Regions from separate parts of the Arthrobacter sp. JB02-1C genome, predicted to be linked through region 1. Evidence: predicted binding sites of a transcription regulator. Region 1 holds the regulator's gene; the other holds the start of a gene.
The links. Region 1 encodes HrcA, which represses chaperone genes, less so after heat shock. Its sites were predicted from a motif close to TTNGCACTCGNNNNNNNCGAGTGCNAA; they were not measured.
Positions count from the first base shown of each region.

Region 2: AC3ANP_RS00880 (FmdB family zinc ribbon protein) is a predicted target of HrcA. The motif match lies at 2,608-2,634, and genes of this name have one in related genera.

Region 1 covers NZ_CM173235.1:3,071,411-3,076,103, reverse strand. The annotation lists gene hemW (radical SAM family heme chaperone HemW) at 1-1,018, shown strand, start outside; gene AC3ANP_RS14410 (DUF4870 domain-containing protein) at 1,035-1,454, opposite strand; gene AC3ANP_RS14405 (DUF3097 domain-containing protein) at 1,577-2,431, opposite strand; gene hrcA (heat-inducible transcriptional repressor HrcA) at 2,672-3,685, shown strand; gene dnaJ (molecular chaperone DnaJ) at 3,767-4,693, shown strand, end outside.
Region 2 covers NZ_CM173235.1:183,745-188,437, reverse strand. The annotation lists gene AC3ANP_RS00895 (AAA family ATPase) at 1-1,067, shown strand, start outside; gene AC3ANP_RS00890 (hypothetical protein) at 1,122-1,325, shown strand; gene AC3ANP_RS00885 (RcpC/CpaB family pilus assembly protein) at 1,387-1,938, opposite strand; gene AC3ANP_RS00880 (FmdB family zinc ribbon protein) at 2,234-2,494, opposite strand; gene AC3ANP_RS00875 (5-formyltetrahydrofolate cyclo-ligase) at 2,688-3,314, opposite strand; gene galU (UTP--glucose-1-phosphate uridylyltransferase GalU) at 3,413-4,318, shown strand; gene AC3ANP_RS00865 (GNAT family N-acetyltransferase) at 4,323-4,693, shown strand, end outside.

The DNA.
Region 1 (4,693 bases):
GCGTGTGCTGAAAGCCTCCGGTCTGCCGGACCGCCGGCTCAGCACCGTGTTCTTCGGCGGCGGCACCCCCACGCTGCTGCCGGCGGCGGACCTGGCCCGCATCCTTGGTGCAGCGGCGGAGACCTGGGGCCTGGCACCCGGCGCCGAGGTCACCACCGAAGCGAACCCGGACTCCGTCACGCCCGAGTCCCTCCAGCTGCTGGCCGACGCCGGCTTCACCCGGGTCTCCTTCGGCATGCAGTCCGCCGTGCCCCACGTCCTCCAGGTGCTGGACCGCACGCACACGCCCAGCCGGGTGCCGCAGGCGGTCCAGTGGGCCCGCGACGCGGGCCTGGCCGTCAGCCTGGACCTGATCTACGGGACACCGGGGGAGTCGATGGCGGACTGGCGCTATTCGCTGGAAACCGCCCTGTCCTACGGCCCCGACCACATCAGCGCCTACGCCTTGATCGTGGAGGAAGGCACCAAACTCGCGACCCAGATCCGGCGCGGCCAGGTCCCGGGCATCGACGACGACGACCACGCCGCCAAGTATGAACTGGCCGACGACCTGATTTCCGCGGCCGGCCTCCAGTGGTACGAGGTCAGCAACTGGGCCCGCACCCCGGAGCAGGCCTGCCGGCACAACCTTGCCTACTGGCGCGGAGACGACTGGTGGGGCATCGGGCCGGGCGCGCATTCGCACGTGGGCGGCGTGCGCTGGTGGAACGTCAAGCATCCGAGCGCCTACGCCGGGCGGCTGGCCTCCGGGGCCTCGCCCGCGGCCGGCCGGGAGACCCTCGACGGCGAAACCCGCAACGTGGAGCGTGTCATGCTCGAGGCCCGGCTGGTCACGGGCCTGTCTATCGCCGGCCTTGGTGGCTTTGGCGGCCTGGGAGAGGCCGGGCGGCATGCCGTGGCCGGGCTCATCGCCGACGGCCTAGTGGACCCCGCGAAGGCTTTCCGGGGCCGGCTCGTCCTGACCCTCAAGGGACGGCTGCTGGCGGACGCCGTGGTCCGCCGGATCCTGCCGGACTAGTCCCTGCCGTTACCCGTTACTTGATCCAGCGCAGGTTGTAGGTGTACCGGTGCGGCTGGCCCCGGTTGACGTGGATGCCGGCGGACACGGAGAAGCAGGCGAGGGCGATCCAAATCAGGGTGGCCAGGACGGCGAACAGGTTGCCGACCACCGGAACAAAGACCAGCAGGTTCGCGAGGACCGCCGCGATGGTCGGGGGCAGCGTGAAGTTCAGGGCTTCCTTGGACTCCTGCGCCGTGAACGGTCCGCGGTCCTTGAAGATCAGGTAGACCAGCAGCGCGGGGATGCAGCCGAGGATCCCGCCGAAGTGCGCCAGCGTGGCCCACTGCCGGTCTTCCCGGGCGGTCAGCGGCAGGGCATTGGCCGGAACGCCATGGTACGGCGACTGGCCATAGCCGGCCTGATGGTCCGTGTGTTCGCGTGCGTCTTCTGCCACGTGTCGTCCTTTGGATTGCGGTGGTGCCTTGGTACCGGGAGGAACTGCGGCCGCGCCCGAAAGCAACGGCTGCCGTTCCAAGAATACTTGTACCGGCGGCGAAGTGAAGCACGCACCCCTTGCTAGGGCTCGGTGAGGAAGTCGATGACCTCTTCCACCCGGCCCAGCAGCGACGGTTCCAGATCGGCGTAGCTGTGCACCGCGCCGAGGAGCTTCTGCCAGCCCAGCCCGATGTCCTCCTTGGTGCTGTGCGGCCAGCCGAATGCGGTCAGGATGCCGGTCTTCCAGTCCACCCCGCGCGGAATCACCGGCCAGCGCTCGATCCCCAGCACCGCCGGCCGGATGGCCTGCCACACGTCCACGTAGGGGTGGCCGACGATGAGCACGTTGCCGGCGGCGCCGGGGGAAGCCATCACGGCGTCGGCGATCCGGGATTCCTTCGAGTCCGGAACGAGGTGGTCCACCAGGACCCCCAGCCGCCGGCCCGGGCCGGGGGAAAATGCCTGCACAGCCCCCGTCAGGTCATCGATGCCGTGCAGGGGTTCGACGACGATGCCTTCCACCCGCAGATCGTCGCCCCAGACTTTCTCCACCAGTTCGGCGTCGTGCTTGCCTTCCACCCAGATCCGGCTGGCCTTGGCCACCTGGGCCCGCTGGCCGGCCACCCGGACGGATCCGGAAGCGGTCCGGGCTGCCGTGGCGGTACCGGGGGCGGGTACCTTCGGAGCCGGCGGCATCAGCCTGATCGGCCGGCCCTCCAGCAGGAATCCGAAACCCAGCCGGAACGAACGGGACTTTCCCCGGCGGTCTTCCAGGGCCACCACATACATGCCGCCGGACTTCTCGACGCGGGTAACGGCCCCCACCCAGCCGGACTGCACGTCTTCGAGCACCATGCCGCGCTGCACCGGCACCTCGGGCAGCTGGGCCTTGGCCGGCGTGGAGAGCTCCTGCGGGCCCCAGTTCTGGTACGACATCGGCTACACACTGCTTTGCATTCGGAATTTTCAGGGGTCGAAACGGCCCGCGCCGGCCGCTTTGTGTCCGGAAACACCGCCCGCGGCGCAGAGCCCGCAACGGATCCAATGCTAACAACGGCGCGAGTCATATTAGACTGGTTAGCACTTAGGCATGTCGAGTGCTAACCGCGGGGACCGCCGGGCCATCCCGCCCCGCGGCACCCGGCGAACCGAACGAGGGTCGATTGGAGGCGGTGCGTGAGCGAGCCACGGAAACTCGAAGTGCTGCGTGCCATCGTGGAGGACTACGTTCATTCCCGTGAACCCGTCGGATCCAAGGCGCTGGTAGAACGGCACCATCTGGGCGTCTCCAGCGCCACGATCCGCAACGACATGGCTGCGCTGGAAGATGAGGGTCTGATCACGGCCCCGCACACCAGCGCCGGCCGGATCCCTACCGACAAGGGCTACCGGCTGTTCGTGGACCAGATCTCGGCCGTCAAGCCGCTGTCTGCCGCCGAACGGCGGGCGATCCAGGCGCTGCTGGAGGGATCGGATGACCTTGATGACGTGCTGGACCGGACGGTCCGGCTGCTCGCGCAACTGACGAACCAGGTCGCCGTCGTGCAGTATCCGCTGCTGAGCCGGGCCAGGGTGCGGCACATCGAATTTGTCCTGCTGGCGCCCCGTAAAGTGCTGACGGTGCTGATCGCCGACAGCGGCAAGGTGGAGCAGCGGGTGATCGACGTCGGCCAGGACATCGCCCACGAGCCCCTCGCGGAACTGCGCGCCGTGTTCCTGGCCAGGCTCTCCGGCAGCCCGCTCAGCCTGCTGCCCCAGGCATTGCCGGCGACGGCGGACGCGTGTCCGCCGACGCACCGCAGCGCCGCGCATGCCCTGGCCCGGGGCCTCGAGTCCCTGGCGGCGAGCAGCCGCGAGGAACGGATGGTCATGGCCGGCACCGCGAACCTGGCCCGCTCGAACGTGGATTTTCCGCTCAGCATCGGTCCGGTCCTCGAAGCCCTCGAAGAGCAGGTGGTGATGTTGCGGCTGCTCAGCGAGATGGTGCAGGACCCTCGCGGCGTTACCGTGAGCATCGGCCGGGAGAACCCGTACGACGGCCTCTCCGAAGCGTCGGTGGTTGCCACCGGCTACGGCCCGGACGCCACGGCCAAGGTGGGGGTGCTGGGTCCGACCCGGATGGACTATCCCACCACCATGGCCGCCGTCCGTGCGGTGGCCCGCTACCTGTCGCGAATTTTGGGCCCCTAAGAAGTCCGCCCGGCAGCAACTGTTTTACCCGTCACAGGTTTTGCCCTATACCGGCAGTTCAACCAGGAAGAGATACACACTTTGACCAGCCACTACGACGTTCTTGGAGTCTCCCGCGAAGCGACGGGCGAGGAAATCAAGAAGGCCTACCGCAAGCTAGCCCGGAGCCTGCACCCGGACGTGAATCCCGGCGAGGACGCCTCCGAACGCTTCAAGGCCGTCACCCACGCGTACGAGGTGCTCTCCGACCCGCAGAAACGCCGGGTCTATGACACCACGGGCAACGAAAACGGGACGGACAACGGCTTCGGCGGCGGCTACGCCGGACAGGGCTTCGCCTTCCAGGACATCTTCGAGACCTTCTTCGGCGGCGCCGCCGGCCAGGGCGGCCCGGCGTCCCGGGTCCGGCGCGGCCAGGATGCGCTGATCAGCGTCCGGATCGACCTGCGTGACGCGGTCTTCGGGGTCAACAAGAAGCTCGAAGTCGACACCGCCGTCACCTGCCCCACCTGCGAGGGTTCCTGCTGCCGCGAAGGCAGCCACCCGGAGCGCTGCGACATCTGCGGCGGCAGCGGCCAGGTCCAGCGCGCCGTGCGCTCCATCCTTGGCCAGGTCATGACGACCGCTCCCTGCGGCAGCTGTGAGGGTTTCGGCACCGTGATCAAGGACCCCTGCAATGAGTGCGCAGGCCAGGGCCGCATCCGGAGCCGCCGATCGCTGACGGTCAAGGTTCCCGCCGGCGTCGCTACCGGCACCCGGATCCAGCTCTCCGGCCAGGGCGAAGCCGGTCCGGCCGGTGGACCGTCAGGGGACCTGTACGTGGAGATCCGGGTTAACAACGACCCCACCTTCGTGCGTGAGGGGGATGACCTGCACGCCAGCCTCAACATCCCGATGACCGCCGCGGCCCTGGGCACGGAGGTGACCCTGGAGACCTTCGACGGGCAGCAGGAGATTGACGTCAAGGCAGGCACCCAGTCCGGCGAGGTCATCGCGCTGCGCGGCATG
Region 2 (4,693 bases), 830 kb from region 1:
GGCTCCCCGAGGGGCAGTCCGCGACGGGGCTGGAGCGGGCCTTGACGATGGAATATCTGCCGGATGGGACGGGCTTGCCCAGCGCCGACCAGGACGGCGTTGAGTCGGTGGTCGCCGAAGTGAACCGCGTCGTCGAGCTGGTGTTCGAGCACGCGCGGCTACGCCCCCGCACCTCGCTGGCGGTCGTCACCGGCAGCCTGCGGCACGCCGCACGGATCGGCGAGGCGATCCGGCTCCAGTTGCCCAACCACCCCCTGCTGGGCAGCTTTTTCACCGCCGGTGGCGAGTCCTTCCGGGTGGTGGACCTGGAACGGGCACAGGGTCTGGTCCGCGACCGGGTGATCTTCTCACCCGGCTACGGCCGCACGCCGCACGGCCGCGCGCTGCATAGCCTCGGTCCGCTGTCAGCCGACGGCGGCCGCGCCAAATTCGCGCTGGCGATGACCAGGGCCCGCCGCTCCCTGCACGTTCTGACCTGTTTCCGCCCGGAGGACCTGGACGTCACCCGGCTCAGCCACGGTGCAGTGGATTTCTACGAACTCCTGAACCGCGAAATTGCGGGCCACTCCGACCTGGGCAGCCCTGCCTCCCGCGCCGCGGCCAGCGAACAGGCCCTCGGCGCCGACCCGCTGGTGGCAGACCTGGGCGACCGGCTCCGGGCCCGCGGCGCCCGGGTCTGGCACCAGTACGACGGCGTGCTGGACATGGTGGCCGCGGCCGACCCGATGCACACCATTGGCCAGGACGACGCCGAGATCCCCAGCCCCGTGGCGATCGAGTCTGACGGCACGGAGCGGTACCGCCGGATGAGTGTGCGCGAACGCAGCCGCCTGCGGCCGCAACTGCTCGAGCGCATGGGCTGGCGGTACATGCCACTATGGACCATAGAGGTGTTCACGGATCCATCCGCCTGCGCAGACCGGATCGGTGGTTACCTCGGGCTGGAGAAACCCGTGCCGCCGAGCCGGCTCCGGACCTCGCCAGGCTTCTCCGATGACATCGAAAACCTGAGCGTGGATGACGACCGCGACGTGTTTGCGGCGTCCGGGGCCGCCGACCGAAGCTGACCGGCGCGGAAATCCCGGACAGGAACAGCTACCCGCAGCAAGGAGGCCGGAGCGATGAGCGCAGACAGCGAGGCACAGGCAGAAGGCCCGCAGCCAGCGGAACCCCAGCAGGACCGGCGGAAACATCGCGCGACCAAGCCGGGCCCGCTGCTGCCCAATAAAGCCGCAGAGGATGATCCGCGCCGCTGGGGCGACCGAGCCGCCGACTACGACCACGACGCATGGCTGCGCGAGCAGCGTCCCCCGCACTGGGGCTGACCGGTCACCTACCGTGCGGCCCTGGACCGCTAACCCTCTGGACCGCTAACCCTCTGGACCGCTAACCGGGTGGCGCGGCCACGAGGACAAAGAACAACTTGCCCTGCGTCGATGCCCCGGCCAGTTTGCGCGCCTGGTCGGGGTCCGCGGCCACAACCATCAGGCCTTCGGTCTCCCCGGAGTCGAGCCATTGGCCGGCTTTGCTCCCGTGGGCGGCGGTCCACAACACCGGAACGGCGGAGGCGAGGAGCTGGGACGTGGCAGCCTGCTCGTAGCCGTTCCCGCTGGAGAGCACCACATTGACGAGCTGGCCGGGGGAGACCAGCTGGATGGAGGCGGGGTCAGCCATTCGCAGCGGTACCGCCGCGGCGCCCGCGGGACTGCCGGCCAATAGCCCCGGCCCGACGAGCTGGACATCGGAGAAAAGCTGGCTCCGGCGTACGGCAACGGCGAGCTGCTTTCCCACCAGTGCCGCGCGGCCGGGGGACCCGGCAGGCAGCAGCGGCGGGGGGACCTCAAGCGAGACCAAGTCATTGGCGGCGATCAGGCGGCCCGCCGGGAGATCGCTGGCCGCTGCCCAGGCAGACACCGTTGCCTCGGGAGCGGGAGTCAACTGTTGAACGGTCGCTCCCGCGGCGAGGCAGAGCAGCAGAGCTACGGTGAGGCGGCGTTTCCGTCGCAGCCAACCGCGGAGCCGCCGCCACGGCGGCTGCATGGGTGAAATGCCGGAGCGGAACCGTGTACCAGCTTGCCGGGGTCCGGACCCTGGCGGAGACCAGCGGGGGCGGCTGCGAAGTGCCATGGGCCCACGCTACGGCGTCCCCAGTGGGCCGGGCAGCGCCGCCGGGGCTATGTGGACAAACGGGCCGAGGTCCGTTGGCTCGCCGCTCCCGCGGCGGCGGTTGGGCCTAGCTTGCAGCCGCCGCCGGAGCCGCAGCAGGGGCAGCGGGTGCGGCCGGAGCCGGGGCGGGCGAGACGGTGCTCCCCTTGGAATCGCGGGAGTCCGTCCGGTAGAAACCGGAGCCCTTGAACACGACGCCGACGGTGTTGAACTTCTTGCGCAGGGTCCCCTGGCATTCCGGGCAGGATGTCAGCGAACTGTCCGTGAAGGACTGCACAACTTCGAAGGCATGGCTGCAGTCCTTGCAGGCATAGGCATACGTGGGCACTGGGTTCCTCCTCTGGGGCAAACGAACAGGTCCGTCGGCTGCAAACGGGTGCACATACGGTAAGCGGGATCGCTACCGTGCTGCGCCCCAACGCGTAGGAAGCCTACGCGCCCTTAGCAGTCGGAGGGCCTGAGTGCTAATTCTATCACCCGGGCCCGCGCTGCCAGCATCCGCGCTGCTACCATCCGCGGCTCTACGATTCCTGCCGCAGCCCGATCAGCCCGCGGGGGGTCAGGGCGTTGTCCACCTTCTGATCGAACGGCTCGGTCGGGATGCTGCCGGCAGGCAGGACTTCGGCGTCGTACACGAGGGCCGCCGTCGGAAGTTGCCCGGCGACCGTCCCGGCGGCCTCCCGCCGCAGCGTTCGAAGGGAGGCGAGGAACTTGTCGTAGTAACCGCCGCCCTGGCCGATCCTGTTGCCCGAGAGGTCCAAGGCAGTGGCGGGCAGGAAGATGCCCGATGCGCCCAGTACCACCGATGTCCCCAGCCGCTCGCCGGCCGGTTCCTGGATCGGAGCGAAGCGGCTGCGGACGAATTCCGTCGCGGGAGTCCAATAGACCCAGCTCAACTCCAGGTCGGGTTCGCAGACCGGGAGCAATACGCGGTACCCGGAGCCGTGCAGCGCGGCCAGGAGGGCGTGGGTGGGCGGCTCAGAGTTGACCCCGAGGTAGGCCGCGAAGGTGCCTTTTCCGTCTGCCAACCCACCGGCCCACGCCACCCCATGGCTGGCCAGGGCTTCACCGGCACCCTCCACGGCGGCCGGCGAAAGGGCCGCCCGGGCACGTCGGTGGCTGGACCGGATCTCGTCCTTGCTGTTCATTGCGTAGCTTCCCCTCGTCTCCGATCCGTCCGCTTCGCTGCGGGCGCGCCAGCGGGGCCAAATTACCTGATGTTTGACCCCTCCGCTACATTAGTCGAGTGACTACACCCAACGCTCCGGTACGTAAGGCCGTCATCCCCGCTGCGGGCCTCGGCACCCGCTTCCTTCCCGCCACCAAGGCGATGCCAAAGGAGATGCTGCCCGTCGTCGATAAGCCGGCCATCCAGTACGTGGTGGAGGAGGCCGTGAGCGTGGGCCTGAATGACATCCTGATGATCACCGGGCGCAGCAAGCGGGCCCTCGAGGACCACTTCGACCGGGTTCCCACCCTGGAAGCGACGCTGGAGGCGAAGGGCGATACGGCCAAGCTGGAGTCCATCCAGGCCGCCAGCAACCTCGGCGACATCCACTACGTCCGCCAGGGCGACCCAATGGGCCTTGGTCACGCAGTGTTGCGCGCCAAGCAGCACGTCGGCTACGAGCCGTTTGCCGTGCTGCTCGGCGATGACCTCATCGATGCGCGCGACGAGCTGCTCAGCACCATGATCGAGGTGCAGGCGAAGACCGGCGGTTCCGTGGTGGCCCTGATCGAGGTCGAGCCCTCGCAGATCAGCGCCTACGGCTGCGCCGACGTTGAAGCGGTTGAGGGCGGCGACTACGTCCGCATCAAACACCTGGTGGAAAAGCCCGACGCCGCTGAGGCTCCCTCCAACCTGGCCATCATCGGCCGCTACGTCCTGCACCCCGCGGTCTTCGAGGTCCTGGAGCGGACCGAGCCCGGCCGCGGTGGAGAGATCCAGCTGACGGATGCCCTGCAGGAACTTTCCGCCGGCGAGGGCGAGGGATACGGCGTGTACGGTGTTGTTTTCCGCGGCCGCCGCTACGATACCGGCGACAAGCTGAGCTACCTCAAGGCCTGTGTCCAGCTTGCCGCCGACAGCGAGGACCTCGGCCCGGGGCTGCGCGATTGGCTGCCGGGCTTCGCTGCCAGCCTGACGAGCTAGTTCCATGGGGGGCAACTTCCAGTGGCCGGTGACGCTGGAGTGCGGCGACCTCGTGCTGCGTCCCATCAGGTACCGCGACCGCCGGGAGTGGAGCGAACTGCGCGCCCGCAACGAGCAGTGGCTGGCGCCGTGGGAAGCGTCCAATCCGGCACCCGGGGGTGGCCTGCCCGACTACCGCCAGATGGTGCGGTCACTCAAGGCGCAGGCCGCGCAGGCCACCGCACTGCCGTTCGTGATCACCGCCTGGACCCCCGGGCACAAGGAACCCGTGATCGTCGGTCAGTTGACCGTTTCCTCGATCGTCTGGGGGTCGGCGATGATGGCAACGCTCGGCTACTGGGTGGACCGTGACCACGCGGGCCAGGGGATCGCACC